Regions from separate parts of the Bacillus sp. z26 genome, predicted to be linked through region 1. Evidence: riboswitches for the same ligand, from Rfam matches in the RefSeq annotation. Region 1 holds a riboswitch; the other holds the start of a gene.

Evidence for each region. Region 1 has a riboswitch for glycine ahead of gcvT (glycine cleavage system aminomethyltransferase GcvT). Riboswitches for the same ligand answer to the same signal wherever they lie in the genome.
Region 2: another riboswitch for glycine. It lies ahead of AC4G3K_RS15150 (amino acid permease); the one in region 1 lies ahead of gcvT (glycine cleavage system aminomethyltransferase GcvT).

What each region holds. Positions count from the first base shown of each region.
Region 1 is NZ_JBZFQM010000001.1:661,526-678,047, reverse strand. Features, by position in the region: gene AC4G3K_RS03150 (class I SAM-dependent methyltransferase) at 1-103, shown strand, start outside; gene AC4G3K_RS03145 (DUF2626 domain-containing protein) at 135-377, opposite strand; gene AC4G3K_RS03140 (helix-turn-helix transcriptional regulator) at 479-1,186, opposite strand; gene comGA (competence type IV pilus ATPase ComGA) at 1,483-2,592, shown strand; gene comGB (competence type IV pilus assembly protein ComGB) at 2,582-3,622, shown strand; gene comGC (competence type IV pilus major pilin ComGC) at 3,636-3,944, shown strand; gene comGD (competence type IV pilus minor pilin ComGD) at 3,950-4,390, shown strand; gene AC4G3K_RS03115 (hypothetical protein) at 4,407-4,703, shown strand; gene comGF (competence type IV pilus minor pilin ComGF) at 4,636-5,127, shown strand; gene comGG (competence type IV pilus minor pilin ComGG) at 5,084-5,497, shown strand; gene AC4G3K_RS03100 (shikimate kinase) at 5,508-6,011, shown strand; gene AC4G3K_RS03095 (YqzE family protein) at 6,079-6,261, shown strand; gene AC4G3K_RS03090 (YqhG family protein) at 6,588-7,382, opposite strand; gene AC4G3K_RS03085 (DEAD/DEAH box helicase) at 7,360-9,054, opposite strand; glycine riboswitch at 9,263-9,355, shown strand; glycine riboswitch at 9,358-9,455, shown strand; gene gcvT (glycine cleavage system aminomethyltransferase GcvT) at 9,636-10,754, shown strand; gene gcvPA (aminomethyl-transferring glycine dehydrogenase subunit GcvPA) at 10,751-12,097, shown strand; gene gcvPB (aminomethyl-transferring glycine dehydrogenase subunit GcvPB) at 12,090-13,547, shown strand; gene AC4G3K_RS03065 (GNAT family N-acetyltransferase) at 13,677-14,177, shown strand; gene AC4G3K_RS03060 (methyl-accepting chemotaxis protein) at 14,405-16,093, shown strand; gene AC4G3K_RS03055 (cache domain-containing sensor histidine kinase) at 16,139-16,522, shown strand, end outside.
Region 2 is NZ_JBZFQM010000005.1:136,087-152,608, forward strand. Features, by position in the region: gene exaC (acetaldehyde dehydrogenase ExaC) at 1-1,011, opposite strand, end outside; gene rbsK (ribokinase) at 1,334-2,260, shown strand; gene adhP (alcohol dehydrogenase AdhP) at 2,676-3,701, shown strand; gene AC4G3K_RS15150 (amino acid permease) at 4,182-5,531, opposite strand; glycine riboswitch at 5,704-5,781, opposite strand; gene AC4G3K_RS15155 (DMT family transporter) at 6,281-7,192, opposite strand; gene AC4G3K_RS15160 (carbon starvation CstA family protein) at 7,602-9,419, shown strand; gene AC4G3K_RS15165 (TRM11 family SAM-dependent methyltransferase) at 9,808-10,680, shown strand; gene AC4G3K_RS15170 (DHA2 family efflux MFS transporter permease subunit) at 10,731-12,164, opposite strand; gene AC4G3K_RS15175 (TetR/AcrR family transcriptional regulator) at 12,243-12,800, opposite strand; gene AC4G3K_RS15180 (DUF2628 domain-containing protein) at 13,060-13,368, opposite strand; gene qoxD (cytochrome aa3 quinol oxidase subunit IV) at 13,631-13,912, opposite strand; gene qoxC (cytochrome aa3 quinol oxidase subunit III) at 13,914-14,510, opposite strand; gene qoxB (cytochrome aa3 quinol oxidase subunit I) at 14,507-16,453, opposite strand; gene qoxA (cytochrome aa3 quinol oxidase subunit II) at 16,487-16,522, opposite strand, start outside.

The DNA.
Region 1 (16,522 bases):
AATCAGCAGACGCAACAGACAAATCAAACAATTAGTGTTGGGAGATTGGATTAGTGAGAGCTTCAGTATTTTAGTTCAATCGAGGAATATAAAAAAACCTTGATTGTTTAGCTCAATCAAGGTTTTACTATGAGTTAATGTCCCGCTCCAGGAGTCATCATGAATGTTGTCCAATAGGTAAACCCGGCAAAGAAAACGGTTAAATACGCACCAAAGACATATAAGTACATTCTCTCAGATAGTTTTAAGTAGCTTAAAATGACAAAGAAACCAGTTTGACCGAAAAAGATGAGTGATGTTGTATGCATATCACCTATAAAGAACATGACTGCCATAATACCAGTCCAGAAACCACAAACTCTGAACATTCTGTCCATTCCCAAACCTCCCTTATCCCCTTATAATTCCATCATTACTATTATAAGGATATTGATAGGGAATGTAAACTATCTCAAAATAGAATAACCGAATTTTATGATTAATTACCAGCCAGGAGCCTATACGAACAAGCATGGCAGTCTGCATAATCAAACATATTTTCTTCTTCAATTAGTTCGATTGAATCAAAAAGTACATCGAACATACCCCGCAAGAATTCTAGATGCATTCCGCACACTGTTTCTTTTTGCTCGAAGGCTATTTCTTTGAAAGGGCAATTATGAATTTTAAAGAAAATAGCTGATTGATCTTCACTAGTTATAAATTCGGGATTGAATCCCGCAGTTATTGATGCTTCTTTTATAATAGCTAGTTTATGATCAAAAGAAAGGCTTTCCTGTTTTCCGCCATGTCCTTTCATATGCTGTTCTGCAAGCTCTTTACCGAATAGTTTTCCTGTATTAAATAAGGCTGTTTTCCCAGCCTCTCCCAAAGAGAACATCGTTTCAATGGCTATTTTAGAAAGAAGCTGATAATCACGATATGGGAAGTTAAGTTGTATAACATCTTCTGATAATCTATATAATCTGCTTGGTCGTCCGCCTTTTCCTGTTTTCTTTGTTTCGGAAACAAGCATATTTACATCCTCAAGCTTTGTTAAATGCAAACGAGCAACATTGGGATGAATCTCAAAAATATCCGCGATTTCCTGTACTGTGACCTCGCTATGCCTTTTAGCTATATGCTGATAAATATAGTATCTGGTCGGATCTGATAATACGTTGGTAATTTTTAATGTTTGGTCCACTATGTCCACCTCACGCTCTTAATAATTCCATTATAATACAGTTATATATGCTTTGATATGTCATTTGTGATTAATATCACAATATGGAAGGATATGTTGTAATTTAGCCACAATTTGTTAACTAAATATTCAATCTTTTGTTATTAAGTAATATCTTAATTTTAAAATTAATCTGTAAATATTTAAATAAGCCTAAATAGATGAAATTTTTCATATTTATGAATCGTTTTCCAAAAAAGCTACTAAATGTGACAAATTTTGAAACTTTCAAGATGTATGCAGGGATTAGAAGATTGATGTCTAATACCATAATGCATAAACATATAAAGGAGGTGAAACAGGAATTGCTCACCATCGATAAACTAGCCGATAAAGTTGTAACAGAAGCAGTAAAATTTAAAGCCTCAGACATCCATATTATCCCCCAGCGAAAGCAAACCCAATTACATTACCGTGTTCACAATCGGTTATTCCCTGGAGGCAGTTATCAGAGAGACAGAGCAGAAAGGCTCATTTCCCATTTTAAATTTATGGCCGGGATGGATATAGGAGAAAAGAGACGTCCACAGTCAGGTGCTTTAACGATGTTTATTTCTAATAAATGGATTGGCCTTCGTTTATCAACCTTACCAACTCCATACTCAGAATCACTCGTCATCCGCATTATTCCTAATTTGCAAACTCTCCCAATTGAAGAAATCTCCCTATTTCCAAAAATGTCAACGACTTTAATTTCCATGCTGAAGCATTCTCATGGTTTGTTATTGTTCTGCGGTCCGACTGGAAGTGGAAAGACCACTACTTTATATTCCATGCTTCATCATGCAAAACATACTATTAATCGAAATATCATTACTTTAGAAGATCCCGTTGAACATCAGTCCGATGATGCCATTCAAGTCCAAATTAATGAGAAAGCCGGAATTAGTTATTCCATCGGTTTGAAGGCAGCTTTGCGACATGACCCAGATATTATTATGATTGGAGAAATTAGGGATGCCGAAACAGCAAGGATAGCAGTTCGTGCCGCTTTAACAGGCCATTTAATATTAAGCACAATGCATGCAAGTGATGTATTAGGGGCAGTAAGAAGGCTCATGGAATTTGGTATAGACAGAGAGGAAGCTAAACAGACTCTTTTAGGAGTAACATCCCAAAGATTATTAGAATTGCATTGCCCTTTTTGTGTGGATGAATGCTCACCATATTGCCTCATGGAAAAGCATAGGGGAAGGGTAAGCGTGCATGAAATGATTTATGGCAATGAATTGGCGAAAGTATGGGCGGAGATGGAAGGAGATAAAGTAGACTATCAATATCCGGATTTATCACACCTCATAAGCAAGGCTGTGGCTTATGGGTTTGTAGATCAAAAAGAATATGAGAGGTGGGTGCATGACGACTAATCAAAAGTCCCGATGGTCTGGTAAGGATCAGGCGAGGTTTTTGCAGGAATTAGGCGATTTATTGGAAAACGGATTTACCTTGTATGAAGGGATTGAATTTTCACTCATTCATGGGAAAAAGAAATATCGTGATGGAATCAGAGAGGCGCTTGATTTATTAAAAGACGGCCATACATTTAGAGATTTTTTAGAGTGGCTGAATTTTGAACAAGAGTTGGTTGGTTTGGTATCCTATGGAGAAAAACATGGACAGCTATCAAAATCTTTACAGGATGGGGGAAAGATCTGGTTAAAGAAAAGTGAAGATCGTGCAAAATTAAAAAATCTATTATATTATCCAATTTTCTTGCTTGTTTTTACATTTGCTTTGCTACAAGCGTTCACCAATTATTTATTGCCCAAATTCTCAGAAATGTATCAGGGAACAGGACAAGAAACCAATATATTTTTAAAACTATCGGTTTTACTCGCTACTTTGATTAATAATCTGCCTCTTATTATCATTCTGCTATTAACCTTCCTAATGCTCATTTACCACTACTATTTAAAAAAAATATCTAAAATAAAACAGGAATTACTGATGAATAAAGTCCCTTTATTACGTACATTTAGAAGACTTTCGAGCACGTATTATTTCTCTATGCAGCTTGGTTCTTTATTGAAGGGCGGCGTTTCAATAATAGATGCTTTAACTATCATGAGCGCACAAGATCCCAAAAAACTGGTAAGGGAAATTGCCCATCAAATGATTGAGCGCCTACAAGAGGGCGATACACTTGATAGTATTTGCGGTACTATAAAAATCTTTATGACAGACTTTGAAAGAGTAATCAGCCACGGGCAAAAAAACGGTTTACTGGGCGAGGAGTTGCTTTACTACAGTAAAATGCTATTAAGTGAAATGGAAATGAAGACAGAAAGATATATAAAGGTGGTTCAACCGTTAATGTTTGGCATTGTAGCCATACTTGTAATTCTGCTCTATCTGGCCATCTTAATGCCAATGATTTCATTAATGAATACGATATAGGACGGTGTATTTGATGAAATATATTAAAAATGAACAAGGATTTACATTGATTGAAATGTTGATTGTGATGTTGGTTATATCTGTTTTATTAATTATTACAGTACCAAATGTAATGAAAAATCAGGAAGCAGTTAATGGCAAGGGATGCGATGCATATGTCAAGATGGTTGAGGGACAAGTGCAAGCGTATAAATTAAAGGAAGGCAGTATGCCGTCCTTGGAAAACCTTACTTCAGAAGGGTTTTTAAAAGAGGATGTTAAATGTCCGGAGGGGAAAACCGCCGTCATCGCGGCTGATGGAACTGTCAGTCTTCAGGATTAACAAGGATGGAAAGGAATGAAGATGGTTTTACTTTAGTAGAGGTGTTAATGGTACTTGGATGTCTAACTTTAATGCTGACTGTCGTAAGTACCATTACATTTAAGATGTTTGAAACATATGAGCAAAAGGTGTTCTTGAATCAACTTCAGAAGGATATTTACTATGCACAAGCCTATGCTTTTGAAAATAAAACATATGTCACACTTAGATTTGCCACCGAACAAAATGAATATTCAGCTTATACGTACACGAACCATAAGATTTTATCGATACAAAAGGCTGAATCAATAAAGTTTAAAAAAGTTGGTAATGTGACGGTCACCTACACTTCATCAGGCAATATCGAAGGGCCGACAACAATCAATCTGACAGATAAAAATGGGAAAACGATTTACAAGCTTGTTTTTCAATTAGGGAGGGGGAGATTTTATATATCAGAGATATAAAGAGAATGGGTATGTTATGTTGGATCTCCTGATTTCATTTGGAATACTGATGGTAAGCTGCTGCTTATTACTGCCTGCATATATGGTCAGCATGGCACAAAAGAATGACTATAGAATGGAGGAAGTTGCATTAAATAGGTTATTTGAACAATTGAATGATCATGAAATAAACGGCCGTCCGTTATATAGCGGACAAGCAGATATTGAAGGGAAGACCTATACTTTTTATCTTGAAGGGGACGTTTATGTTGCGGAGTATAGCAACTCAAAGAATAAGTTACAAAAAGTATATGAAATTCTGCCTAAAAAATGATGGATTTACAATGGTTGAGATGCTGTTTGCGCTAGGGTTATTCTCTTTATTAGCCGTGTTTATGACAGGTGCGCTTGCAAGCGTCACGGACTGGCATAATGAAGATGTGAATACCAACTCCAGAATGGAATGGAATATCTTCATCCGCCAATTGGAGAGGGAAATACAAAAGTCAAGAAACTTGGAAGTCCCAAAAAGCAATGTCCTTTTACTGGATAAAGAAGGAGAAGAGGTAACGTATGAGATTTACTACAATATGGTGAGAAGGAGAGTAAATGGGTCAGGTCATGAAATGGTTCTCCAAAATATTAAAAGCTTCCATTTAAAAAAAGAGGAGAAGTTACTGACGATAACAGTAATGTTTATAAATGGTGATAAATATGAAAAACGGCTATTTAAACGATATAAATATGAACCTTCTTAAAAATGAGCGTGGGATATTTATGCCTGTAGCACTATTATTCTTTTCAGTTATATTTGTTGTGTGTTTTTATTCGATTGGAAAAATGACTCAGGAAGTAACGTACCATAAATTCCAAATGGAATGGCTAAAAACTACCTATCTAGGTGATGTGGGTACAAATGCTGCGATCTCAATGCTTGACGATGGACATATCCCAGAGACAAAAGGGGAATGGGTTTATTATAATGGAAGAATAACCTATCATATAAAGCCACTTGAGAATGGTTTCTATCAAATCTCACTTGTTATTCAGACGGACCACACTGTGAGACGGGAAACCATCACTTATTCAACAGCGGCAGGAAAAGTTGTAAACTGGACAGGTAGTTAGGGGGAATGGTATGACTGTCATTTATTTAATTGGATTTATGGGATCGGGGAAAACGACTACGGGTATGGCACTTGCTGAAAAACTGGACTGCTCCTTTTATGACAGTGATCAGAGGGTGGTTGAATGTACTGGAAAGTCTATCCCGCAACTCTTTGATGAAGTAGGAGAAGAGGGGTTTAGAGAAATAGAACAGCAGGCATTACAATCCTTGCCCACTGAAAATAGTATCATCGCAACAGGCGGTGGAATCATCCTAAGGGAGAGCAACCGAAAATATATGAACGAAAATGGTACAGTCATTTGGCTGGATGCCAGTCCTGCTGAAATTATGAAAAGGCTGGAAACTGATGCTTCAAGGCCCTTATTGAACAACGATAAAAATGAACAGATTGAACGTCTGTATCAAAAGAGGATGAATCTGTATAAGCAAGCTTCTGAATTTCATTTGCTAACAGATAGAAAAACAACATTAGATATTATCGATGAGATTTTAATGAAAATCACTGTAAACTAGCATTTCTTTGGGAAGTCCATGAATAGAGTATAGGAAATGTGGAGATACTGCTGATGGGTGAATAGTGATGAAAACAAATGATTATGTAAAATTTTTAACCATTCAATGGTTAGTGTATATGAAACAGCCAAAGGAACAACGTAAAGAGCAACGTCGCCATCATAAGGATGACAGGCAGCCATTCATGAGCCATTGGTTTGGAATCATTCCGGTATCCATTCGAATGCTCTTTAAACGGAAGACTCTTTAAGTAGTGTTTACTTAAGTAAAACAGTGGATTCAAATTCGAATCCACTGTTTTTTATGTACTCCTTTTTCCTAACTATGTTTTATATCGATACAATGAGTTCGCGTTAACAAGCAAAAAACAGGTACACCCTTTAAATATGGCTTTTGGATAATTGAGTTTACTTGCATTCTATAAAACAAGTGTATTCCTATTATTTGGTTCGTTCAGGTATATGAAATTCTTCTAGACCCTATTTTCAACCTGAGATATATAGTTACAAGAATGGTTTTTGGAGAATTAACTATAGCTGGTCTTATTATAGCCGCTTTTTTATACACTTTTCTCCCTTATATAGCTTTACCAGTAAGATAAAAGAGTCCCCCATTTATGATGTTGACACGGATCCGGGGTTCATATTGCATGCGCAATGCCTCTTTTTCTAGTTCATACGTTTTACTTTCCTCTTCTTTTTGATCCTCATAAAAATGGTTCAGCAAATTTAGATCTTTATTCCAACGTACATAGGCATCATCAGCCCACGCGTGGTCATCCTGATTGATTTTATTTTGAATATACGTTTTTAGTCTATTCAACCCGCTTTGATAACGAATGATCGGTGTCAGTGTAAATGTATAGTCAGATATTTTAGGTGTAAGCGTGAGTTGGTCAACCGAATCAATAAAATTTTCTGCAAAAATACCATTGATTAAATTTAATCCGATTGAACAAAATAAGTCCTTTTTTCGATCACACTCATAGGAAATATTTACATTCACAACCAGCCACGGAAATAAAGGCATTTGGCCACTTGTCACTTTAATTTCCTCAAATAAGCGAATATGCTTAGATAATTTTTGGGCAGATGAAAATATTTGGTGAAGGCGTGGTGACCCAAAATGAATGAATTCTCCCTTTGTATCAGGAGGGGCAGCCTCCTTATCAAGGATAAGAGTTAAACTCATCGGATTGGGTACTCCACCTATCTTTTCGAGATAATGCCAGTAAAAAGGACGGTTCATTAATTCTTTATCCATATCAATCGTCAATTGCACAGTGAGGTGGGCTGGTCCCTGATTGATGATTTCACAATGATTGGTTGTGAAAAATTGAACGAGAAACTCATGAATTTCCTGTTGCTGCATGTGAAGGCATCTCCTTTTTAATGTCTTGGGCAAGTTGAATTAAGGAAGTGAGATTATCCATTTTAATTTTCATCTCACCTTCTGTTTTTGATTTGCTGACGATGTCAGTTAGATGTTCATCAAGATTCTTAACCTCCAGTCTGGTTAGAATATCATCAAGTTCTCCAACAACTCGTTCAAATAAACGGATTTTTTCATATAGGATTTTCATAATATGTTCTTCAATGGTATTCTTGGTGGCGAAATTATAAATGCGGACATCTTCTGTTTGTCCAAGTCTGTGTATTCGGCCAATTCTTTGTTCCAGGCGCATCGGATTCCAAGGTAAATCAAAGTTAATAATATGATGGCAAAATTGCAGATTAATTCCTTCTCCACCTGCTTCTGTAGCTATTAAGACTTGTGCTTGTTTTTCAAATAGTTCTTTCATCCAGTCTTTCTTACTGCGTTTAAACCCACCACGGAATGGAACAGAAGTGATTCCATTTTGCTTAAGAAACCACTGTAAATATAATTGAGTGGCTCTATACTCGGTGAAAATAATGACCTTATCTTTAATGGAATGAATCAATTCAAGCGCTTTTTTTGCTTTTGAATTGCAATCAACCAATTCAACCTGGTTAATCAGGTTAAGTATTGCTTGCTTATAACTTGGTCCGGCATCTGGATTTCGATCCAGCATATTTTTCAGCGTAAAGTAGACTGCTTCTCTGCTGCTGCATGCTTCTCGTTGCAGAGTTAAAGTAGAAAATGTACTTCCTATTCCATCAGGTAATTCTTTTCTAAATGAAGAAACACCATCATAAAGAGATTGTTCTTTTTCAGTGAACTCAATAAATATCGTTTCCACTTTTCTGCTGGTCCATTCAATTCCGGTGTCCTGTCGTTTATTTCGAATCATGACCATATTCACCAATTCTTTTAAATAGGCATCATCTTTCAATGAACGCTTTTTAGCAGAAAAACGTTCGTTAAATTTAGCATAGCTCCCCAGATGGCCTGGTTTAAGCAATGAAACAAGATAAAAAATTTCTTCAAGCTTGTTTTGAATAGGAGTCGCCGTTAACAGTAAGCAGAATTTTTTCTGGATTTTTTGTACAAATTCATAGTTTTTGGTTTTATTGTTTTTTAATTTATGAGCTTCATCAATGATGACAATGTCATAGGTTTGTTCCAAAATGGCTGAGCGATGCGGTTCCCGTTTCGCGGTATCAATAGATGTAATGATACATTCTGAGTCCCATCCATATCCTTTTCTATATATGACAGCCGGAATATGGAACTTCTGATTCAGCTCTTTTGCCCATTGGGAAACAAGGGAAGCTGGAACAAGAATCAGGATTTTGCTTACTAACCCGCGAATCATATATTCCTTTAAAATAAGACCAGCCTCGATCGTTTTACCAAGCCCAACTTCATCAGCCAGTATGGCTTTGCCATTCATCCTTTCAATGACTTCTGTAGCTGCTTCCAGCTGATGGGATAGAGGCGTAAATCCAGATAAATGTTTTGGACTGAGGAGTCCATTGAATTCCGGAATTAGATTATGCTTTTCAGCTTCCAATCCGAGCTTGAAAAGAGAATAGTTGCACCATGGACCGTCCCCGTTAATTTTTTCTTCAAGTTCCTTTTCCCACTCTTCATCGAAATAGATCTTTGGTGTTAAACTCAATGCAACCCCCAACTTTCTTGATTTAAGCTTTTTAGTAAAATGTATGGTCAAATTAAAAAAATCTAGTTTCCTATCATTCGTTCCTGTAAGGAAATGGTTGCCACCTGATTATTGAAGATGGTAGGATATAAATATATAGATTATTTTGAAAATGGCTTACCTCTTGCTTTTTGTTTAGTATGACCAAATTACATAAGAATATGAGCGAATGAAGGCAAGGGGAGAGACCGTATAATAGCGGCACCGAAGGAGCAAATGGAAAATCCATGAATCTCTCAGGTAAACAGACGCTTGCTGGACGCATCTCTGGAGAGCGCTTTCTTATTTGCAAAGCCACCCAAGAGGAAACGCCAACGCACACACAAATGCCGGCGGTAAACTTTCAGGTATCAGGACAGAGACTTCCCATATAAGGGAGGTTTCTGTCCTTTTTCACATGTTTGTCTACTAGTTATCAATACATTCAATCTGAATAGCTGAGAGAAGTTGTGCTCTAAAGTAAGAACATATAAACAGTATCATTAAATAAAGATGCAAGAGGATCTATATAAAACAAACTTTTTATTTTTAGGAGGATAAGGATGGGAGAATTAAAGCAGACTCCGCTTATCAGTGTGTACAAAGAATATGGTGGAAAAACAATTGATTTTGGCGGCTGGGAATTGCCTGTTCAATTTTCGGGCATTAAACAGGAGCATGAAGCAGTGCGTACAAAAGCAGGCCTCTTTGACGTATCACATATGGGGGAATTCACTGTTAGGGGAACTGGTTCTTTACCATTTCTGCAGCAGATGATGACAAATGATGTAAGTAAGCTAAAACCAGGGCGTGCGCAGTATACGGCTATGTGTTATGAAGATGGCGGAACAGTGGATGACTTAATTATTTATAAAAAAGATGAAGACGATTATTTATTAGTAGTGAATGCTTCTAATATAGATAAGGATTTTGAATGGCTGCAAAAATATGCTGGTGAAGATGTGGACCTGAGAAATATATCTGAAGAAATGGGGCAATTGGCCTTGCAAGGGCCGCTTGCTGCAGATATTTTACAGGGGCTTACAAAGGATGTTGACCTGGACAGTATCGGATTCTTTTCTTTTCGCGAAGATGTCATGATTAATGATATTCGTGTACTTGTTTCCAGAACAGGCTACACAGGTGAGGATGGTTTTGAATTATATTGTAAGAGCGATGATGTGGTCAATTTATGGAAAAACCTTTTAGCTTTTGGCACGGATAGGGGTCTAATTCCCTGTGGTCTCGGGGCAAGAGATACGCTTCGCTTTGAAGCAAAATTGCCTTTATATGGCCAAGAACTTTCTCCGTCAATTACACCAATTGAAGCAGGGATAGGTTTCGCTGTCAAAACGGATAAAGAACATTTTATTGGGTTGGAAGTATTAAAAGAGCAGAAGGAAAATGGCGCGTCTCGGAAGCTTGTTGGCATTGAAATGATTGATCGCGGCATTCCCAGACATGGATATCCGGTTTTTGATAAAGATGAACTAATAGGTGAAGTGACTACGGGAACGCAATCTCCTACATTAAAGAAAAATATTGGCCTTATTTTGATCAAAGCTGAATTTGCAGTCCTTGATGAGGAAGTAGAGATAGAAATCAGAGGAAAAAGAGTGAAGGCGCAAATCGTCAATACCCCATTTTATAAACGTACTCAGGCAGGAGGAGTAAAAAAATGAAGCATCGTTACTTACCAATGACAGCCCAGGATGAGAATGAGATGTTAGACGCGATTGGTGTAGAATCAATTGATGATTTATTTTCTGATATCCCTGAAAAAGTAAGATTTAAAGGTGAATATAAGATAAAAAAGGCAAAGTCCGAAACATCTTTACTGAAGGAATTAACAGAGCTTGCTGAGAAAAATGCCAATCTTAAAACGAACAGTTCTTTTCTTGGTGCTGGAGTATATGACCATTACACGCCTATCATCGTTGATCATGTCATATCAAGATCAGAATTTTATACCGCTTATACACCGTATCAACCAGAGATTTCCCAGGGGGAATTGCAGGCTATTTTTGAATTTCAAACAATGATTTGTGAACTGACTGGAATGGATGTGGCGAACTCTTCCATGTATGATGGCGGTACTGCGTTGGCTGAAGCGGCTATGCTGTCAGCAGGCCATACACGCCGAAAGAAATTGCTCGTTTCAGAAGCGGTACATCCGGAATCACGAGCAGTGTTATCCACTTATGCAAAGGGCCAATATCTTGAACTTGAAGTTGTCCCTTGTAAAGATGGAATTACGGATACAGAACAGTTGGCGAGAATGATGACGGATGATACCGCTGGTTTTATCACACAATATCCAAATTTTTTCGGCCGAATTGAAAATTTAGCTGAAATCGAAAATATTGTTCATGAGCACAAGGGAATGTTCATCGTTTCTAGTAATCCACTATCCCTTGGTGTCCTGAAACCACCCGGTGAATTCGGTGCAGATATTGTCGTAGGAGATGCTCAGCCATTCGGAATACCTGCTGCATTTGGCGGCCCGCATTGTGGATATTTTGCCGTCACGACCAAGCTAATGAGAAAGGTACCAGGACGTTTGGTAGGTCAAACACTCGATGAGGAAGGCAAAAGAGGGTTTGTACTAACCTTGCAGGCAAGGGAACAACATATTCGCCGCGACAAAGCAACCTCAAATATTTGTTCTAACCAAGCGCTAAATGCACTTGCAGCTTCTGTGGCCATGACTGCTTTAGGGAAGAAAGGTGTTCAGGAAATGGCCCTTCAAAATCTTCAAAAAGCGCATTATGCTAAGGAACAACTGAAAGGGACGGGACTTGATATTGCCTTTGAAGGACCATCATTCAATGAATTTGTCGTTAAATTGAATGGTTCCGTGGCTTTGGCTAATAAAAAGCTTCTGCAAAAAGGGATTATTGGTGGTTATGATCTGGCCAGGGATTATCCTGCACTAACCAATCATATGCTTGTGGCTGTCACAGAAATGCGTACGAAAGAAGAGATTGATAGATTTGTTAGGGAATTGGGGGATTTTCATGAATAAGCACGATCAACCATTAATATTTGAACAGACAAAACAGGGTCGCATCGGCTATTCTTTACCTGAAATGGATGTTCCGAATGTAGCATTGACAGACCTTTTGCCTGGGGACTTTATTCGCACAGAGGAACCAAAGCTTCCAGAAGTATCGGAGTTGGATATTATGCGCCATTATACCGCACTTTCGAGAAGAAACCATGGTGTCGATTCCGGTTTTTATCCGCTTGGTTCCTGTACCATGAAGTACAATCCGAAAATAAATGAAAATGTTGCCAGGCTAAATGGATTTGCTCATGTTCATCCGCTCCAAGATGAGGAAACAGTGCAGGGATCCTTAGAGTTAATGTTCGATTTGCAGCAAAGTTTGAAGGAAATTACAGGTATGGATGAAGTCACTCTGCAACCGGCAGCTGGTGCGCATGGAGAGTGGACGGGATTAATGCTCATTCGTGCTTACCATGAAGCCAATGGGGATTTCAATCGTGTAAAAGTAATTGTTCCCGATTCTGCACATGGCACAAATCCTGCATCAGCAACAGTAGCAGGATTACAAACCATTACGGTGAAATCCGGTCCGGATGGATTGGTGGATCTGGAAGATTTGAAGAGGGTAGTAGGTCAGGATACAGCAGCCTTAATGCTTACAAATCCGAACACATTGGGACTTTTTGAAGAGCAAATAGTTGAAATGGCTGAAATTATTCATGGTGCCGGTGGTAAACTATATTATGATGGTGCCAATTTGAATGCTGTTTTGTCAAAAGCTCGGCCGGGTGATATGGGCTTTGACGTTGTTCATCTTAATTTGCATAAGACATTTACTGGACCGCATGGCGGTGGCGGACCGGGGTCAGGACCAGTTGGAGTGAAAAAAGAGTTGATTCCGTTTTTACCTAAACCACTTATCGTAAAAGAAGAGAATGGTTATCGACTTGATTATAATCGCCCGCAATCAATCGGCAGGGTAAAACCGTACTATGGTAACTTTGGAATCAATGTCCGTGCCTATACGTATATTCGTTCAATGGGACCAGACGGATTAAAGGCTGTAACAGAGTATGCCGTTTTAAATGCCAACTATATGATGCGAAGATTGGCAGAGTACTATGATCTTCCATATGATAAGCACTGTAAGCATGAATTTGTAATCAGTGGTAAACGTCAGAAGAAGCTGGGTGTTCGAGCCCTTGATATTGCCAAGAGATTATTGGATTTTGGCTACCATCCACCTACCATCTATTTTCCTCTGAATGTGGAAGAATGCATGATGATCGAACCGACTGAAACAGAATCAAAAGAGACATTGGATGGCTTTATTGATGCCATGATCCAAATTGCCAAGGAAGCAGAGGAAAATCCAGAAATTGTCCAGGAAGCACCACATACTACTGTAATCAGTCGCTTAGACGAAGCACTGGCTGCACGTAAGCCTGTATTGAAATATCAAAATTGATAGAACATATTATGGAAGCAGCTATCATGAGATTGGGTAGCTGCTTTTTTGAAAAGAAGGAAAATTTGGTCAGGAATTGGAGGGTTTATAATCGAAAATATAAATTTGAGCCTTTCAACTGAAAGGCTAATGCTAAGAGAACTGATGATCAGTGATTGGGAAGATGTACATAAATACGCTTCGCATGATATCGTTTGCAGATACCAGCCCTGGGGACCGAATACGGAAGAGGAATCAAGAGATTTCGTGAGCCAAGTTATTGAAGATTCAATAAAGGTACCAAGAACAAGATTTGTTTTTGCGATTATATATAAAGAAAAGATGATTGGAGCCGGAGAGTTTAATAGTAGAGATTTTACTAATAAAGCGGGCGAAATCGGCTATATTGTTCATCCGGATTATTGGAGAAAAGGAATTGCTACCGAAGTCGCTACTCTGCTAATTAACTTTGGATTCACAGAACTGAAAATGCATCGAATATTTGCAACCTGCGACCCAAGAAACATAGCTTCATCAAAAGTGTTGGAGAAAGTTGGAATGAGCAGGGAAGGGCAAATTCGCGATGATTTGTTATTGAGAGATGGCTGGCGCGATTCACTGCTTTATAGTGTGTTGGAGCACGAGTGGTAAAAGTTTAAAGAAAAAGAGGCTTCTGGCTTCTGTTAAAACTAAAGACCATCTAAAAGAGTTAGAAGCATTTATCATACTCATTCTTTATCGATGATATATAAGGAACATAGCATTCTATAGGTATATAAGTGTATACTAATCATATATAATAAAATTTCAGAATATTTGTATAATTTAGATCCAGTCAATTTGCTGTGTATATAAAAGGATGCTGAAGGAGGGATAAAATGAAGGTGCTAACAAAATTAGTGCCCGAATCTCTTAGGGCGAAACTTGTTTTGTTTTTTATGACCATCCTTCTTTGGCTTGCTTTCTCTAATAGTATACTAATCTATTTATTTGTTAGCTATGTTCAGGAATACAATATGACTATGGAGACGATTACTTTAACAAATTCAATCAATGGTGGACTCATCCAAGAGCTGGACGGTGAAATTATTGATATCCTTTATGGAAAAGTTAGTTTTAATTCAGGTTCACAATACGAGCTTCTTGCCGATATGAACAAAAACCTGGATCAAATTGAAACAGCGGACAAGGAAGGGATATTTAGTGAAAAAATATTGGATGTTCGTGAGACTCTGACTACTACAAAAGAATATATCGATAAACTGGGCGAAGATATTAAATATAATCAACCAGCTGAGGCGCGATATATAACCTACGAATATATTACAATTGCATCTGGTCTTGTTGCCGATCAAGTACGGATGTTGTTACAAGAGACACTGAACTACAGCGAGCAATCAAAAAAAGAAATTAAGGAACATATAAAGAGGGATGTTACCATTTTTGGAGTTGTTTTTATCTTTGTAATCTTTTTTTCTTATTTATTTGCCTGGTACATATCTGGAAATATAGTGAAACCTATTCATCTTTTACGAAATACTACCAATGAAATTGCAAAAGGAAACTTTCAAATTGGGAATATAGAAATCAATGCCAAGGGTGAAATAGGTGATATATATCGTTTTTCTAATCAAATCATTCATAATTTAAAAGAAATCATCTTCAATGTTAGAGAAACAGTGGATTCTGTTTCACTGTCCTCACAGGATCTTCTAAAAAGGATTCACCTAAATCGGGCTGCTGCCAAAAAGGTGGCAAATGAAATTCAGTCAGTATCGGGTGCCCTTCATAAACAAAAAAATATGGTTAAACAAACTGCTTTTTATCTAAAGGATATTGTAGCTCAGATTCATTCCATTGTTTATGAGGGTGAAATTGTGCATTCCCTTGCCAATGAATCATTGGATTTTATCAACAAAGGAACCCTTGAAATTTCTATGATTAAAGATTTAATGAATAAAACATCTTCATTAGTGGAAGAAGCAGTAAACGAAGTCCAATCATTATCAAATGCATGTGCCAAAATGGACAGCAATAATAGGACCATACATCAGCTCATCAATCAAACAGGTGAAATTATACATCAATTTACTTCAAGTCGAGCATACGATACAGGAACTGATTTAAGTAAGCTAACCCACCACATGAACTCCCTCCTGCAAACCATGCATTTATTTTATAAACAAACAGAAGAAGAATATATATTTGTAAACTATAAAATGAAAACCATTTCAAATCAAATGATGACAATCAAAAATAAAATCGACGATGACTATCAGATCCTGAAGGTTCAAAAATTACTTAATTCCATAAATGCCAATGCATTTGATGTTCAAGTAAAATATTCATCTTTGGTTGAAAATATGCGGGATCTAGCCAGCCGAATGGACACCTCTAAAAAAAGCCTTAATGAAATCGAGCTTTTCTCCGAAAGAATTAATTCGAATATCATGAACGTGGCAGCAATGGAACAGTTAATTTCATTGGAGGATGTATCGGAATCGAGTATAAAGCTAGTAGAACAGTTTAAAACACTGGAAAAAATGATTGAAAAGTTTAAAGTGTGACCAGCTATCAAAACTAAATGAACCCCGAAAATGGGTGGTGTCCGTATGAAAGCAAGAAAAAGATTTAATTCAAGTTTTCAGTTTAAATTGCTAGTAGTTTACCTTTTCTTTACAGTAGTAACATTGGTATTTGCAGCTAGCATTATCTATATCGCAACATATAACATGGCTTATAAGAAATCACAAGCTATAGCTTCGCTCCAAGCAAAACAAATCACTGACGATATTGACCGCTTGATTAATGATTTAGACAAGTTTTCTGATCTAAGAGATATGCCCAGTGTTATGACGTTTTTACAGAGTGAGGATGGCTACGAAAAAGAGGCAAATAACATTCTTAATAGATATACATTTCTTCGCGAAACACATCCTTTAGGAACGAGTATTCTAGACTTCAGTATTTACGGTATGGATGGTAAAGTCTTAAAT
Region 2 (16,522 bases), on a different contig from region 1:
TTCTGTATCAAGTGGGTTCCCAATTTTGATGGCTTTCACTCGCTCTAAAGCACGTTCCATAAATTTATCATAGATGGATTCCTGGATTAAAGCACGTGAAGGACATGTACAAATTTCGCCGGAGTTTAGCGCAAACATAACTAGACCTTCGATTGCTTTATTTAAAAATTCATCATCTTGATCCATCACGTCTTCGAAGAAGACATTAGGTGATTTACCACCAAGCTCCAATGTGACAGGGATGATATTTTCAGTGGCATACTGCATAATTTGACGTCCAACAGCTGTAGAACCTGTAAAGGCGATTTTTGCAATACGTGGGTTAGTTGCAAGTGGTTTACCAACTTCCACACCGAAACCATTTACAACATTAAGGACACCTGCTGGTAGTAAATCTTGAATTAATTCAATGAGTACCATAATGGAGGCAGGAGTTTGTTCAGCAGGTTTTAATACGATACAGTTGCCCGCTGCCAAGGCCGGAGCGATTTTCCATACAGCCATTAGAATCGGGAAATTCCAAGGAATGATTTGTCCCACTACCCCAAGTGGTTCCTGGAAGTGGTAAGCTACTGTATCATTGTCTAATTGAGTAGTTCTTCCTTCCTGTGTACGAATGGCACTTGCAAAATATCGGAAGTGATCGATTGCCAAAGGAATATCCGCATTCAATGTTTCACGCACTGCTTTCCCGTTATCCCAAGTTTCAGCTATAGCAATCTTTTCTAAGTTTTCTTCTAAACGATCAGCAATTTTATTTAATAAACGAGCACGTTCAGCAGTAGAAGTTTTCCCCCAAGCTTCTTTAGCTGCATGTGCTGCATCTAATGCCAATTCAATATCTTCTGCAGAAGAACGAGCGGCTTTCGTAAAGACTTCTCCTGTTACTGGAGATTTATTCTCAAAATACTGACCTTTAACCGGTGCAACCCATTTACCTCCGATAAAGTTATCGTATTTTTCTTTGAAATGGACAACTGCCCCATCCGTATTAGGATTTGCATAAATCATGTTAACTTCTCCCCTTTGTTCGTATTGAAAATTCGTAGATGTAAGGTTTTTGATGCTATTTTGGTATAAAAATAATCATCAAGTAAACGTTTACTTTTCTATTATTCGACTAATTCAAGGAAATTTCAAATAATATGACTGTGATTATAGGAGAAATGCATGTATATGAGAAAGATGAAATAAGGGAATATTATTGTGAACATAGAAAAAATAGTTATTCTTACAGTTTCATCTACCAAAATAATCCTTTAGTATTATATTATAGTTGAAAAATTAGTATATAGAATCTTCTCTGTGAGGAAAAAATAAGGAGGAAAAAATAATGGGAATTGCAGTTATTGGATCGAATATGGTCGATCTTATCTCATATATTGATCGAATGCCAAAAGAGGGAGAAACCCTGGAGGCTCCGGATTTTGAAATGGGTTGTGGAGGGAAAGGTGCCAATCAGGCTGTAGCGGCAGCAAAACTGGGCTCAAAGGTAATGATGGTAACAAAAGTAGGAGATGACATCTTTGCAGATAATACCATTCATAACCTTGAGCGATATGGAATTGATACAGAGTTTACGAAGGTGGTTCCGGGAACCTCCAGTGGGGTTGCACCAATCTTTGTTGACCCGGATTCCAAAAATCGTATTTTAATTATAAAAGGGGCTAATCAATACCTTTTACCAGAGGATGTGGATAAAGCAAAAGAAAAGCTGAAGACATGTTCTTTGATTGTTCTTCAATTGGAAATTCCGCTCGAGACTGTTTATCGTGCTATAGAAATTGGGAACGAGCTTGGGATTCCTGTTATCCTGAACCCAGCACCAGCTACAAAAAAATTGGACTATAGTTATGTATGTAAATGTGACTTTTTCGTTCCGAATGAAAGTGAACTCGAGATTTTAACAGGTCTGCCTGTTTCAACGATTGAACAAATTGAAGCTGCTGCAGCCAGCCTGGTAGAGGAAGGGGTTAAAAACGTCATTGTAACGATGGGGAGCCGTGGTGTGATGTGGGTCACCAATAATGGGGCACATATTGTGGATTCATATAGGGTTGATGCAATTGACACTACGGGAGCTGGAGACGCGTTTATCGGCTGTTTTGCCCACTATTATGAACAGAATGGCAATGTTGTTCAAGCGATTAATATGGCCACCGCCTTTGCAGCATTAAGTGTCACAAAACGCGGTACTCAGAACTCTTATCCAAGTATTGATGAAGTTAATCTGTTTTTGAGTAAAAGGAAGGAATCATAAGCAGGATTCTAACTGTAAGTTCATATGGCTGCGAGCCCATTGCGCAGAGGTCATTCTTATCGCTAGTCTTAGAGTAAGCTATTTAAAAGCATAAAATTGGAGAGCTATTATTTAACTTATAAAAAATCAAATTAGAAATATACGATTATTTTAAAAAGGACCGACACAATAAACAAACTCAGGAAGTTAGACTTTTCAACTCTGACTTCCTGAGTTTAATAATCAGAGTTATTGTAAGTTCGGAACTGCTCATATTTCATATTTTATAAATTTAACTGATAGTTCAAAATGTATTTAATATAATAATCTGATTATATTAAATTATTCAATATGTATTGCTTTTGTGAATAGACACAATTATAATAAGTATGTGAAACATTGAGCAATCTAATATACATACGGAGGATTGATTGGAATGAAAGCAGCTGTAGTGAGTGCAAAGAATCCTGGTAAAGTGGAAATTGTTGAAAAGGAATTACCTAAATTACAACCTGGTCAAGCTTTAGTTGATGTAGAATATTGCGGAGTATGTCATACAGATTTGCATGTAGCAAAAGGTGATTTTGGTGAAGTTCCGGGAAGAATTCCTGGGCATGAAGGAATCGGTATTGTAAAAGAAATTGCAGACGATGTGACAAGTTTAAAAGTAGGAGATCGTGTCAGCATTGCCTGGTTCTATAAAGGATGCGGAACTTGCGAATACTGTGTGACAGGAAATGAAACCTTCTGCCGCAGCGTACAAAATGCTGGCTTCACAGTTGATGGAGCGATGGCTGAACAATGTATCGTCGATGCGGACTATGCGGTTAAAGTACCTGAAGGGTTAGATCCGGCACAAGCAAGCAGTATTACTTGCGCAGGTGTAACTTGCTACAAAGCGATCAAAGTTTCTGATATTAAACCAGGTCAATGGATTGCTATCTTTGGCTGTGGTGGCTTAGGTAACCTTGCTATCCAATATGCAAAAAATGTATTCAATGCAAAAGTAATTGCGGTGGATATTAATGATGATAAATTGGCATTATCTAAAGAAGTGGGAGCAGACCTTGTATGTAACCCATTAACTGATGGTGATGCAGGTGAGTGGATCCAAGAAAAAGTTGGCGGAGCTCATGCTGCTGTCGTGACAGCTGTTTCCAAAGTTGCCTTTAACCAAGCTGTAAACTCTGTACGTGCCACTGCTAAAGTTGTTGCAGTAGGATTACCTCCTGAAACAATGGATTTGGCTATTGTGAAAACCGTATTGGATGGTATTCAAATCGTTGGATCCTTAGTAGGTACACGTAAAGATTTAGAAGAAGCATTCCAATTTGGAGCAGAGGGCAAAGTAGTGCCAATCGTAGAAACAAGATGCCTGCATGAAGTAAATGATATTTTTGAAGAAATGGAAGCAGGTAAGATCCAAGGCCGTATGGTCATCGATATGCACAAACATGAATAATTCCAATCAATATCCTTTTATACAATAAAATTTTGGCAGCCTTACATTCCATTCATTCGGATGTAAGGCTGCTTTTTTTATACTTTTTATTGGATTTAAGAGGGCTTAGTACATAGAAAACGTATTTAACATCCTGGTTTGATTTTAAGTGAAGAAGTTGTATATGAGGGGGATATCGTTCAAAAAATCACTATTTTTGATATAAATCATGCCATTCTGGAATTTGATTTTAATTCATTTTTAGATACAGTGGATCTCGATCCTTTCACAGCGATTATACCGCAGAATAAGGAGCAACTGGAGATTGATAAATAAAGGAAATAGATCTTTAAACTATTTTAACTGAGTTTGGTATCGTGCCGGGCTCAATTTTCATTAAGTCACTGACTGCTGGTCGTTCATACAGTGTATATGATAAAAAATGCACTCTAATTGTTTGATCATACTTAACAATTAGAGTGCATTATTATTAATGAGCTATTATCTTGATCTCTTCTTTTTCTGAAAGTTATATAAAGCAATCAATAAGATAAACCATAATGGTGTCAACAACATGGATAAACGTGTTTCTGCAGCAAAGAGCATCACGATTAATATGAAAGCAAACATACCGAGTATCACGTAATTTATAACTGGTGTTAATGGAGCTTTAAATGTAGTTGAAGCTCTTAAATCAGGCCTTGTTTTGACATATCTAATATGGGAAATCAAAATAATGCTCCATACCCAAATGAAACAGATAGCGCTGATTGTTGTAACGATTGTAAAAGCCTGCTCTGGTATCAGCTTACTAAGCAGTGCACCTATTGAAACTACAATTGTAGAAGTAAATAATGCATGACTAGGTACATGATGTTTATTTAATTTAGAAAAATTTTCAGGCGCTTCTTTGTTATTGCTTAAATTGTAAAGAATACGGCTGGTTGAGAATAGTCCGCTGTTTGAAGCAGAGGCTGCAGATGTTAAGACAACAAAGTTAATGATACCCGCTGCCATTGGAATACCGATTAAGGCAAATACCCCCACAAATGGACTGCTTGTTGCACTTAATTGATCCCAAGGGTTTATGCATAAAATTACAAATAAAGCACCTACATAAAACAGCAAGATCCGAACGGGTATTTTGTTGATAGCAGATGGAATGTTCTTTCGCGGATTAGCTGTTTCAGCAGCTGATACACCAATAAGTTCAACTCCTACAAAGGAGAAGACAACCATTTGCAGAGATAGTAAGAATCCCGATATTCCATTCGGGAACATGCCGCCATGATTCCAAAGATTAGAAATAGAAACAGTTCCGCTATCCGTTTCAAAACCAATCACAAGGAGTACAATTCCTATGATAATAAGTGCAACAATAGTGACGACCTTTATAATGGCAAACCAGAATTCTAACTCACCAAAGAGTTTGACGGTCAAAAGATTTAATCCTAAAAGAATCACTAAACAGATGATGGCAGGTACCCATTGTGGGATATCAAACCAGTATTGTGTATATAACCCAACAGCGATAATATCAGCCATGGCCGTCATAATCCAGCAGAACCAATACGTCCATCCAGTTACAAATCCGGCCCAGGGGCCAAGATATTCAGCAGCAAAATCTATGAAGGACGTATAGCCTGAATTGGATAAAAGTAATTCTCCTAAGGCTCTCATCACAAAAAATAAAGCAATCCCTATAATCAAATAAGAAAAAATAATGGAAGGGCCGGCTAAATGTATCGATTTTCCGGAACCTAAAAATAAGCCGGTACCAATAGTACCCCCTATTGCAATTAGTTGTACATGACGATTTTTCAAGTCTCTTTTTAACTCTTGTTTAGCCAAGTTGCATGCCCCCGTTTATTCTTAGATGTCTAAAACAGGCACCTAGTAAAATAGATAATTGTCATACTTTCTCTTTATTTAGATGCAATGTCCCACCTCACGATTGATGATTGGACAATAAAAAAAGAGATTGGTAGTCTCCAATCTCTAAAAGGGCTAGAATAACAAAAATCGTTACCTTTCTGTCCTTTTGCCTGAGATTGTGAATCCTTCGGCGCTGTAAATATACAGTCTCTCCAGAAGCTGCTCCCGCTATAGTTTTATCCACAGCGATCAATGCATGCTATATTAAATTTTTAATAAAATTTCAGAAAAATGATATGACAAAAATGCTATCACTAAATTAATATGTTGTCAAACGTATTGCAGGTAGTTGTTTAATCTGATGAAACCGTGATTATAGAGGATGTTGTAAAGTAAACTTCAAAGGCCATTCCAAAATAAAAACTATGTAAAAATAAAATATAGGTAAATTGCCTTTAAAGCTTTATATAAGGAAAAAAGAAGGGGATGGATTGTGTCTATTAAATAGAATGAGACTTTGTATTACCAAAGGATGAAACGAATTAATTAGATACAAAACAAGGGATTTGAAATCAAAAGAGAATACTACCAGATTCATAGGAAGAGCGGTTGAATACTTTTCTTTTTATGGTTAAGGGAAGGAAGGCATAACAAAAAGACCAAATCAATGAAGATTTGGTCCTTGATATGCTCGTACAAGAACGGAATTACATACTTTTTTAAATCTACAATTCATCCGCAATTCCAAGCAGGATAATACCGAAAATGACAAATGCGATGATCATGTATTGTTTTTTTGTCAGCTTCTCTTTTAGGAAGATTCGTGACAGGATGACTGAAAAGATACTGTAAGATGCAATTAAAGGTGCCGCGATAATGGCATTTCCTGATGACAAGGCAAAAACATAGAAGAATTGCCCAACCGTTTCCAAAATAGCTGCGATACCTTTATCCCGTTCTTTAAATACATGGAAGGATTCCTTCTTGATAAAACGCAGATAGATAAAGGATACAGCTGCGCAGATGAAAAAGGTATATTCATAAGCTAATAACGCTGAATTTTCGCTGATTAATTTTAATTCATCCAGATAGATGGCATCCGCAAAGGTACCAAGCCCATCAATAATACAATATAAAATCGGGAAGATGATGGCCAAAAAACCGATTTGATATTTTTTATCGATATGCTCAGAATTCAGTAGACGTGCTTCATCTTCTGCTCTTTTTTCCAGAACGGCAATTCCGACAATCCCTAGAGTGATGATGATAATCCCGAGTACTTCCAGGATACTCAGCTCATGAGTGAAAAAGATGAAAAGCAGAATACTTGTTACGGCACCTGATGAATTCTGTATCGGTGAAGCGATGGACAATTCAATATAGCGCAAACCAATATATCCAAATGCCATGGATAGGATGTATAAAGCAGATACAGGCAAATATTTAATCATATCCATTGGATTAAACTGTATATCTTTTATAATCATATAGGCAGTTGCATGAATTCCCATTACAAGACCAACCATGATTATAATTTTTATATGGCTGTACTTGTCATTGCTATCTGTTCCTTTTTTGTAAAATAGGTCAGCACCGCCCCAGGCTAATGCTGTTAGAAGTGAAAAAATAAACCACATAATGATTCTCCTTGTTGAAGATTTTCTATATTAGAACTGTTGATGTTTAATAGGCTTGCAGAACTCCGAGTAAGTGACAACCAGGAAAGGTTTGGTTTTCTGAAAGAAACTTGACTGATGTCGCTAAAGGGAGAGGAGTGCTAAGTATTCTTGAACATTAACAGAGTCATAGAGTCAAGAATATAATTTCATACTAAAGCATGTCAAGGCTTTTAAAGATAAAATCGTACCCAATGAATTTGCCTCATTAAGAAAGGGCTTTCTTTTTATTTTTCTCAAATTTTACAATATAATGAAAATGTTAGCAGACGATTTATTAGAGGATGGAAAGATTGAATACATGGGAGGGTGGCATTGGTTAGAATTAGTCTCAATTAATAGATACATAAAAAGAGGAGGGAATAGTAAAATGAATGCAATTACTATAGTGATTGGTTCTATCTGCATCCTTTTAATCGCCTACCGTCTGTATGGGACGTTTATGGCAAACAAAGTTTTGAAGTTATCTGATGATACGCCAACACCAGCAGAAAAATTTGAGGATGGGCAGGACTATGTGCCGACCAATAAATGGGTTGTATTTGGACATCATTTTGCAGCCATTGCTGCTGCCGGACCATTGGTTGGTCCAATTCTGGCAGCTCAGTTTGGTTATTTACCTGGATTGATTTGGTTACTTGTTGGAGCGGTAATCGGAGGAGCTGTTCATGATACAGTTGTTCTTTTTGCCTCTATGCGCCGGGATGGTAAATCATTATCTGAGGTAGCCAAAGAAGAACTTGGACCTGTAGCAGGATTTTGTACGGGCTTGGCCATGCTATTCATTATTACGATTACGATGGCAGGTTTGTCATTGGTTGTACTTGGAGCACTGGAAAGAAACCCATGGGGGACATTTGCAGTAGGGATTACAATACCGATTGCGATGTTAGTGGGAATCTATCATAAGAAAACAGGAAACTTAAAAATTCCTACGACAGTTGGTTTTATCTTAATTATGGCTGCTATTTTCTTTGGACCTCAAATTCAGGGGACGTGGTTGGGCGATTTCTTAACACTTGAAAAAAGCACTCTTGCTATTATTTTACCAGTCTATGCATTTTTCGCCGCAGCTCTTCCTGTTTGGCTATTGCTTGCACCACGTGATTATTTAAGTACATTTATGAAAATTGGCGTTTTCGCCGCACTCATCATTGGCGTATTTATTGTTAACCCTTCTGTTGAGTTCCCGGCCATTATTCCTGACTTCATAAATGGGGGCGGTCCAATTGTGGCCGGTCCGGTTTGGCCGTTTATATCGATTACGATAGCTTGTGGAGCGATCTCGGGATTCCATGCTTTTGTTGGGTCAGGAACCACACCTAAAATGGTTAGCCGTTGGAGGGATATCAAAGGTATAGCTTTTGGTGCAATGTTAGTAGAATGTTTGGTAGCCATTATGGCATTAATTGCAGCTGTTGCTCTTCAGCCTGGCGATTATTTTGCAATTAATTCTACTCCTGAAGTCTATTCTACATTAGGAATGGAAACAGTCCATTTAAATAGATTGGAAGAAGCAGTAGATATGGACTTGGAAGGAAGAACAGGTGGTGCAGTAACCCTTGCTGTCGGTATGACAGAAATCTTTACCAGTGTACCATTCTTCCAAAACCTGGCTTCCTACTTCTATCAATTTGTAATCCTGTTCGAAGCGGTATTTATTTTAACGGCGATTGATTCAGGAACCAGGGTTGCCCGTTATCTCATCCAGGATTTCTTTGGAGACTTTATCAAACCGCTTAAGCGAACAGATTCTGTCGGAGCTAATATTTTTGCTAGTGCACTGGCCTGCTTTATTTGGGGATATCTATTATTCTCTGGAGATATCAGTTCCGTCTGGGCTCTGTTTGGGGTTTCCAACCAATTGATGGCCTCCATAGGATTGATAGTAGGAGCCACCGTTGTTTTGAAAATCGCAGAGAAACGCTGGTATATGCTAACTTGTTTAATTCCATTGGCCTATCTATATGTAACGGTTAATGTCGGGGGATACTGGATGATTAAGAATGTATATTTAAATCCAGATGCCGGTGGATATAATGTCTTAAATGGTATTCTATCTATTATCATGCTTGGATTGGGTCTCGTCATTATGGTGGCTTCCATCATTAAATGGATTAATCTATCCAAAATTCCACAAGCAAAGTTGATCAAGCAATCAGAGAAGGAACTGCATCATCATATGTAAAATTAGAACAGGTAGAGGAACAAATAGTTTTCTCTACCTGTTTTTTTATATGTTTTAAAAGAAATAAATCATTAAAGCGTGGGGGATTTCTGGCAATGCTACATGCTTCTGTATACCAGGAGCACAGCTGATCTTTACATCCAATGGCTTAAGGGTTACTTACACCTCATGATTCATAATCTACTTCAATAATCATTTTTAAGATTACTTCAAGTGATGTATATGCATTACTATATGTATGATATTTTCGTTTCCTATTAAAATACTTTATAATAAGCCTGTTAATCTATTTAAGTGATTGTTCTAAAGAATATAAGGAATAGGATTGGTGAAGCCAATTTATATCTATACGTATGGATGCAGTTCAGAGGATGAACCTCTATGTAAAATGGAATTCAGGGCACTGTTTAATTCGAATCCTGAAAATCTCGTATTTAAAAGTCCAAAAAAAATCAATCCAAGCAGAAGCCCCTTTATCAGGGAAAGAATAGAGATTCTCATTGAAGGGGACAGTTTGGAGACGATTTATCAGAAGGCAGGCGAGTTATCCTTCCCTGATCAGACATTTAAAACGATATTTGTGAAAACGAATGATTTAGAAGATAAAGTAAGCTTCATTCGTCGAAGAGAGATTGAACGTGAAATAGGATTGCAAATCCAGGCTGAAGCTAATTTGGAAAAGCCGGATATTGTTCTCGGCATCATTACTTGCGGTGGTAAATGGTATGTAGGGATTTATGAAAAAAATGAAGCGGTTTGGTTGCATCATCAAAAGAAACCACGTGAGTATTCGACAGCTCTCAGTACTAGAATGGCAAGGGCAGTTGTTAATATTGCGATTCCCAATCCAGATGGTATCAAAGCGATTGACCCATGCTGTGGCATTGGAAATGTATTGGTAGAGGCCCTATCAATGGGAATTACGATTTGTGGACGTGATATCAAGCCCTTGCCAGCTATCGGAGCCAGGGAAAATGTAGCTCATTTTGGATATAGCTGTGATATTAAAATAGGTGCAATTGAGGAAATTACGGAGCACTATGATGCAGCTATCGTTGATTTACCCTATAATTTATGCCATACAGCGACTTCTGAAGAACAATTATCGATTTTAAAGCATGCAAATCGCATCGCAGACAGGGTAGTAGTTGTGACAGGGGAACGGATCGATAGCATGATGAAGGAAGCTGGATTAAGCATACAGGACCGATGTGAAGCGAAAAAGACAGGATTTACGAGAGAGATTTTATTATGTTTTTAGATTTATAAAATAAGAGGATGGCAAATGCCATCCTCTTATTTTATTCACTTTTAAACATCCACGCGTTTGATGAAGAAGGATACTACCAATCCAATAATGGAGGCAATAAACGCAAATAGAAAGGCGTTTTGCACACCTGCTGTCATAGCTTCAGAGACAGCTAGTGGATTAGTAGGATCTGCAGTAGCCATATAGCTTGCCTGACTAGCTGACATGATGCTGACAGCAACTGCGGTTCCAATCGCTCCTGCAATTTGCTGAAGGGTATTCATGACGGCAGCTCCATCAGGATAAAATTGTCTTGGCAATTGGTTTAATCCGTTTGTTTGCGAAGGCATCATAATCATGGCAACTCCGATAAACATGCATGTGTGCATGATGATGACCGTTAATTGTGTAGTTTCGGTTGATATGTTTGTAAATAAGTAAGTAAATATTGTTGTTAAGACAAAACCGGGAATAACCAAGTATTTTGGTCCGAAAGTATCAAATAATTTTCCCGTAATTGGTGACATAATTCCATTTACGATACCGCCAGGCAATAAGACAAGGCCTGCTGCAAGAGCTGGCAATAACAGTCCGCCCTTTAGGTACATAGGCAATAAAATCGCTGAGGATAAAATGATCATCATCCCCAGGAATACCATTAAAAGTCCAATGGAGAACATAGGGAACTTAAATACGCGTAAATTAAGCATTGGCTGTTTCATTTTAAACTGGCGGAAAGAAAATAGGATAAGGCTGAGTGCTCCAACAATGATCGGTACAAGTACACCCGGGTCGCTCCATGAACCAGCCCCCTCTCCGGCACTGCTAAATCCAAAGACGATTCCTCCAAAACCAATGGATGACAGAATAATGGAGAGAATATCTATTTTTGGTTTCGTGATTGTTGATACGTTCTGCATATAAATGAGACCAAATATGAACGTAAAGATAAGTAAAGGTAAGCACATCCAGAAAATCGCTTGCCAGCTCAGGCTATCTACGATCAATCCTGAAAGAGTTGGACCGACAGCGGGTGCACACATAATGACAAGCCCCATCATCCCCATAATTGTTCCTCGTCTATGAGGCGGGTATATAACCATAATAACGTTTGTCATTAACGGTAGTAAGAGACCTGTTCCTATAGCCTGAATGACACGGGCTAATAGAAGAATGGCAAAGGTAGGTGCCATAGCTCCTACTAATGTTCCTACGATTGAAAAAATGAGGGATGCGCTAAATAGTTGCTTCGTAGTAAACCATTGGAGCAGTAATGCTGTTATAGGCACAAGAATCCCCAGTACAAGTAAATACCCGGTTGTTAACCACTGAACGACATGGGGACCAATGTGAAAGTCATCCATAATGTTTGTAAAAGCCATATTTAAGGCCGTTTCACTAAAGAGTCCAATAAAAGCCCCAATCATAATAGCAATCACGATTGGAAGTGGCTTAATTTGTTTGTTTTCTAAATTTGCAGCTTGATAATTGCTCAAATAGTATTCTCCTTTCATTATGTAAATTACTAGACCAGTCTATATAATAAGCTGTTAAGGATCTACATCTTTGTCTGCTTATTTCTTTATTATATCGGGCAGACATTTAGAGATGTTTAGTAAAGGTTGGCCATTTAAATTTGTTAGCGAGCGGGTGATGGCTCCTTCAATCATTGAATTAACCAGCAGACTTAGACGGTATGCTTTTTCTGGTTCAAAGCCATCTTGAATCATTTTGTCATAATAAAGTGTTTCCCACCCTTCAAATGCAGCCTTGCACGCTTTGCGTAAAGGTTCGCTCATTAAGGATGTTTCTGCTGCCAATAGTCCAATTGGTAACCCTTCAAGTAGGTCATATTCATTGAAATGTTGAGCTATTTTTTCAATATGATATTGTAATGCCTCCAAAGCATCACCATACTGATTCATTGCCAGCTTAATATCATCTTCAATTTGAACGGCCATTCTGTTGACTGCTTCCACGGCCAGTTGCTCTTTACCATCCGGAAAATGATAATATAAAGATCCTTTAGGTGCACCGCTTTCCTTCAGGATTTGATTTAAGCCTGTCGCATGATATCCCTGTATATTAAAAAGGCGAGTAGCTGCCTCTAAAATTTTTTGACGCGAATCCATTTTTGCACTCACATGGAATCCCTCTTTTCGAATATAATGACTGGTCTATATATGAGCAGCTGTTTTATTCTATTAGGTGGCATTATTTTTGTCAATCACTCGTTGCAGATTTATTTTTTTGTGAGCTTAGATGGATAGCAAGAGTGGTTGAGGTGATCAATAGGTTTTTCCAATGAAAATAGAGGAGTGGGTGAAACGTTAAAGAAATGGTCCCTTAAGCCAAAGACAAAACTTTGAGCTATTTGGGACCATCATAACTTTAAGCGGCTAACAGCTGTTTTTTTATCAATATTTCCCGATCTGCAGCATAAACAGGGCGGTAGCCGTTGGTAAGTAGGTTTTTTATATAGATTTTATTATAGATAAAGGCAAATACAGTGCTTGTTAGCAGTGCGCCTAATCCAAGTGCAAAAAGATTAATCGTGATGGATATTAAAAGCATAATCGTAGCCCATTTATAATCCTTGCGCAGTAATGCAGGGAAAATTCCAAAAAATAGAGTGGTCCAGCTGAAGCCAAGCTTCGTCTCTTTTATGATGCCTTCTTTATTTATTAGAGATATTTTCATACAATCACTCCTGTGTCATATAGTTCCATCATAAAAGAATTTTTTAAATGAATACATGGTAGTTTATAGAAGCATGCTTGGTGTTGGCATGCAATCTAGAAAACGAAGATTATTTCTACTGATTCATTATCATTTATTTATGATAAAGAAAACCAACAAGGAAGACGGGGAAGGAATGGGTTCTCTGACTAAAGCAAACTCGTAAATAGAAAAACGGACAGAGAGAATAAACTCACTGTCCGTTTCATTTAGGTTTTGTATTTCACCAATCCCAAAGCAAGACGAACATGGAACCGAAGATGGTAACTGCGGCTACAAATAATGCATAAAGGATATTGGTATAAAGTGTCCTTCTTTCCTTAGATTCATTGATATGCATGAATAGGAAAAGTTGTAAACTTGCTTGAAGGCAAGCAGTGATAAGCAAAATAGCCATTTTAATTCCGAATGATACATCCAGGAAAAGAACTAATAATGCTGCCACTGTCAGAGCGATGGATGATAAAAATCCAATGATATGCTCTTTAGGGAATAACTTAGCCATTTTACATCAGTCCTTTCAGGTAGACGAAGCTGAAGATGAAAATCCAGACAACGTCCAGGAAGTGCCAGTACAGAGAAAAAATAAATGCTTTGTTAGCTGTAAGGTGATTGATCCCGCGTCTGCTTACTTGAATCAGAATTGCAATTCCCCATAGAATCCCACCAGTTACGTGAGCCCCGTGTGTTCCAAGCAATGTAAGCAATGCGGACGTAAAGCCACTTGTTTGGATGGATGCTCCTTCGTGTACATAATGGAAGAACTCGTAAATCTCAATACCTAGGAAAGCTAATCCTAGGACAAGCGTAATCGAGAACATAACCATCATTGCTTTTTTCATGCCCATACGCATAGCGTGAATAGCAATTCCAATCGTAAAGCTACTTGCCAAAAGAATAAACGTTTCAGCTAAAACTCCCCCAAGAGCGAAGATATCGCTCCCGGCAGGTCCGTCTCCCGTACGATTTTCAAGTACTAAGTAGACAGTAAACAGTGTAGCAAATAAGACAATCTCGGCTCCAAGGAAAATCCAGAAGCCCAATATTTTAAGCTGATTTTGTTCAGTGCTATATTCCAGTGGTTGAGAGGCATCTATTTTCATTTTGTCTCACCTCGCAATTTTCTTTCTTCTTCTTCAATTTCTTCAACAGATATATGGAATCCATGATCATCGTTGAAGGAACGTGCAAACATTAAATAGATAATTGGAAGTGCCGTGATAATCGCCGGAATCCACATACTGAATACCATGAAGAATCCCCAGAAGAAGAAGCATACAGCCATGAGAAACGGCTTAAAGTCACTATTTGGCATGTGTATTTCTTCAATTTTCCGTGTAAACAGATTATGTGTACCTTTTTTATGATCCCACCAGGAATCTACAGAGTCTACTTCCGGTGTGATGGCAAAGTTATAGGCAGGAACAGGAGTTTTTGTTGCCCATTCCAGTGTACGGCCACCCCATGGATCTGCGTCTCCTGCTAATCTTGGAGCATAACGGAAGCTCCAGTAGAAGCTATAAACAAGAACGATGAAACCAATTGCTAAACCAGCAGCACCTATTGATGCGATAAGGTTCAAAGGTCCATACCCAGTTTCTTCAGAGTACGTATACATTCTACGGTTCATTCCTTTAAGTCCCAATGCGAATAGAGGGAGGAATGTAACGTTGAATGAAATAGAGATAATCCAGAATGCTATTTTTCCTAATTTCTCGTCTAATTTGAAACCAAATATTTTAGGGAACCAGAAGTACATGCCCGCCAGTACGCCAAACACGGTACCTGGTATTAAAACATAGTGGAAATGGGCTACAAGGAACATCGTATTATGGTATTGATAATCCGCACTTGCCATTGCCAGCATAACACCTGTCACTCCACCAAAGGTGAAGATTGGTATAAAAGCAAGGGCGTAAAGCATTGGTGTGGTGATTTCAATTTTCCCTTTATACATCGTAAGAAGCCAGTTAAATATCTTAACCCCTGTCGGTACAGCAATTAACATCGTTGTAATCGAGAAGAAGCTATTTGCCATTGCTCCCTGACCCATTGTATAGAAATGGTGAACCCATACAGTAAAGGATAGGGCAGAGATGGCAAGCATACTGAATACCATCGATTTATAGCCATACAGATTTTTCCTTGAAAATGTTGAAATAACTTCACTGAATATACCAAAAGCAGGAAGAATAACGATATATACTTCAGGATGGCCCCAAACCCAGAATAGATTGGCCCACAGCATATCCATTCCGCCATCTTGCATAGTGAAAAATTGTGTGAAAAACAAACGGTCAAACATCATCAACGCTAGAGCTACTGTTAGAACAGGGAAAGCAAAAACGATAATGATGCTAGTGATTAAAATAGACCAAGTGAACATTGGCATTTTCCACATTGTCATACCAGGTGCTCTCATTTTTAAAATCGTAACGATAAAGTTAACACCAGTCAGCAGTGTTCCAATACCGGCAATCTGAATCGCAATACTGTAATAGTTATTCCCAACAGTTGGGCTGAATTCAATACCTGCAAGCGGGAAATAGGCTGACCAGCCGGCATCCGGTGATCCACCAATAACGAAAGAGATATTAAATAGCATTGCTCCGGCAAAGAATAACCAGAAGCTGATTGCGTTTAAATAAGGAAAAGCAACGTCACGTGCACCAATTTGAAGAGGCACAACAATATTCATTAAACCGATAATAAAAGGCATAGCCATAAACAAAATCATAACAACACCATGCGTTGTAAATATTTCGTTATAATGCTGTGCATCAAGCAAGCCATTTTCAGGCTTAGCCAACTGCCCACGCATTAATAAGCCATCGACACCGCCACGGAATAACATAACTAAAGCACAGAGAATATACATAACCCCAATACGTTTATGATCAACAGTGGTAAGCCATTCATCCTTAAGCCAGCGCCATTTCTTAAAATAAGTCAAGCCGATAACGATAGCCAGGGACACAGCGACAATACTGACCATTGCGCCATAGATTAACGGGCCACCGTGTACTAAAAATTTATCCAAATCCAAGGTTGCAACTCCTTTCTTGTAGAAAGCTTTATTTTAATGATTTGAATGATCTTCGTGTTCTGAATTACC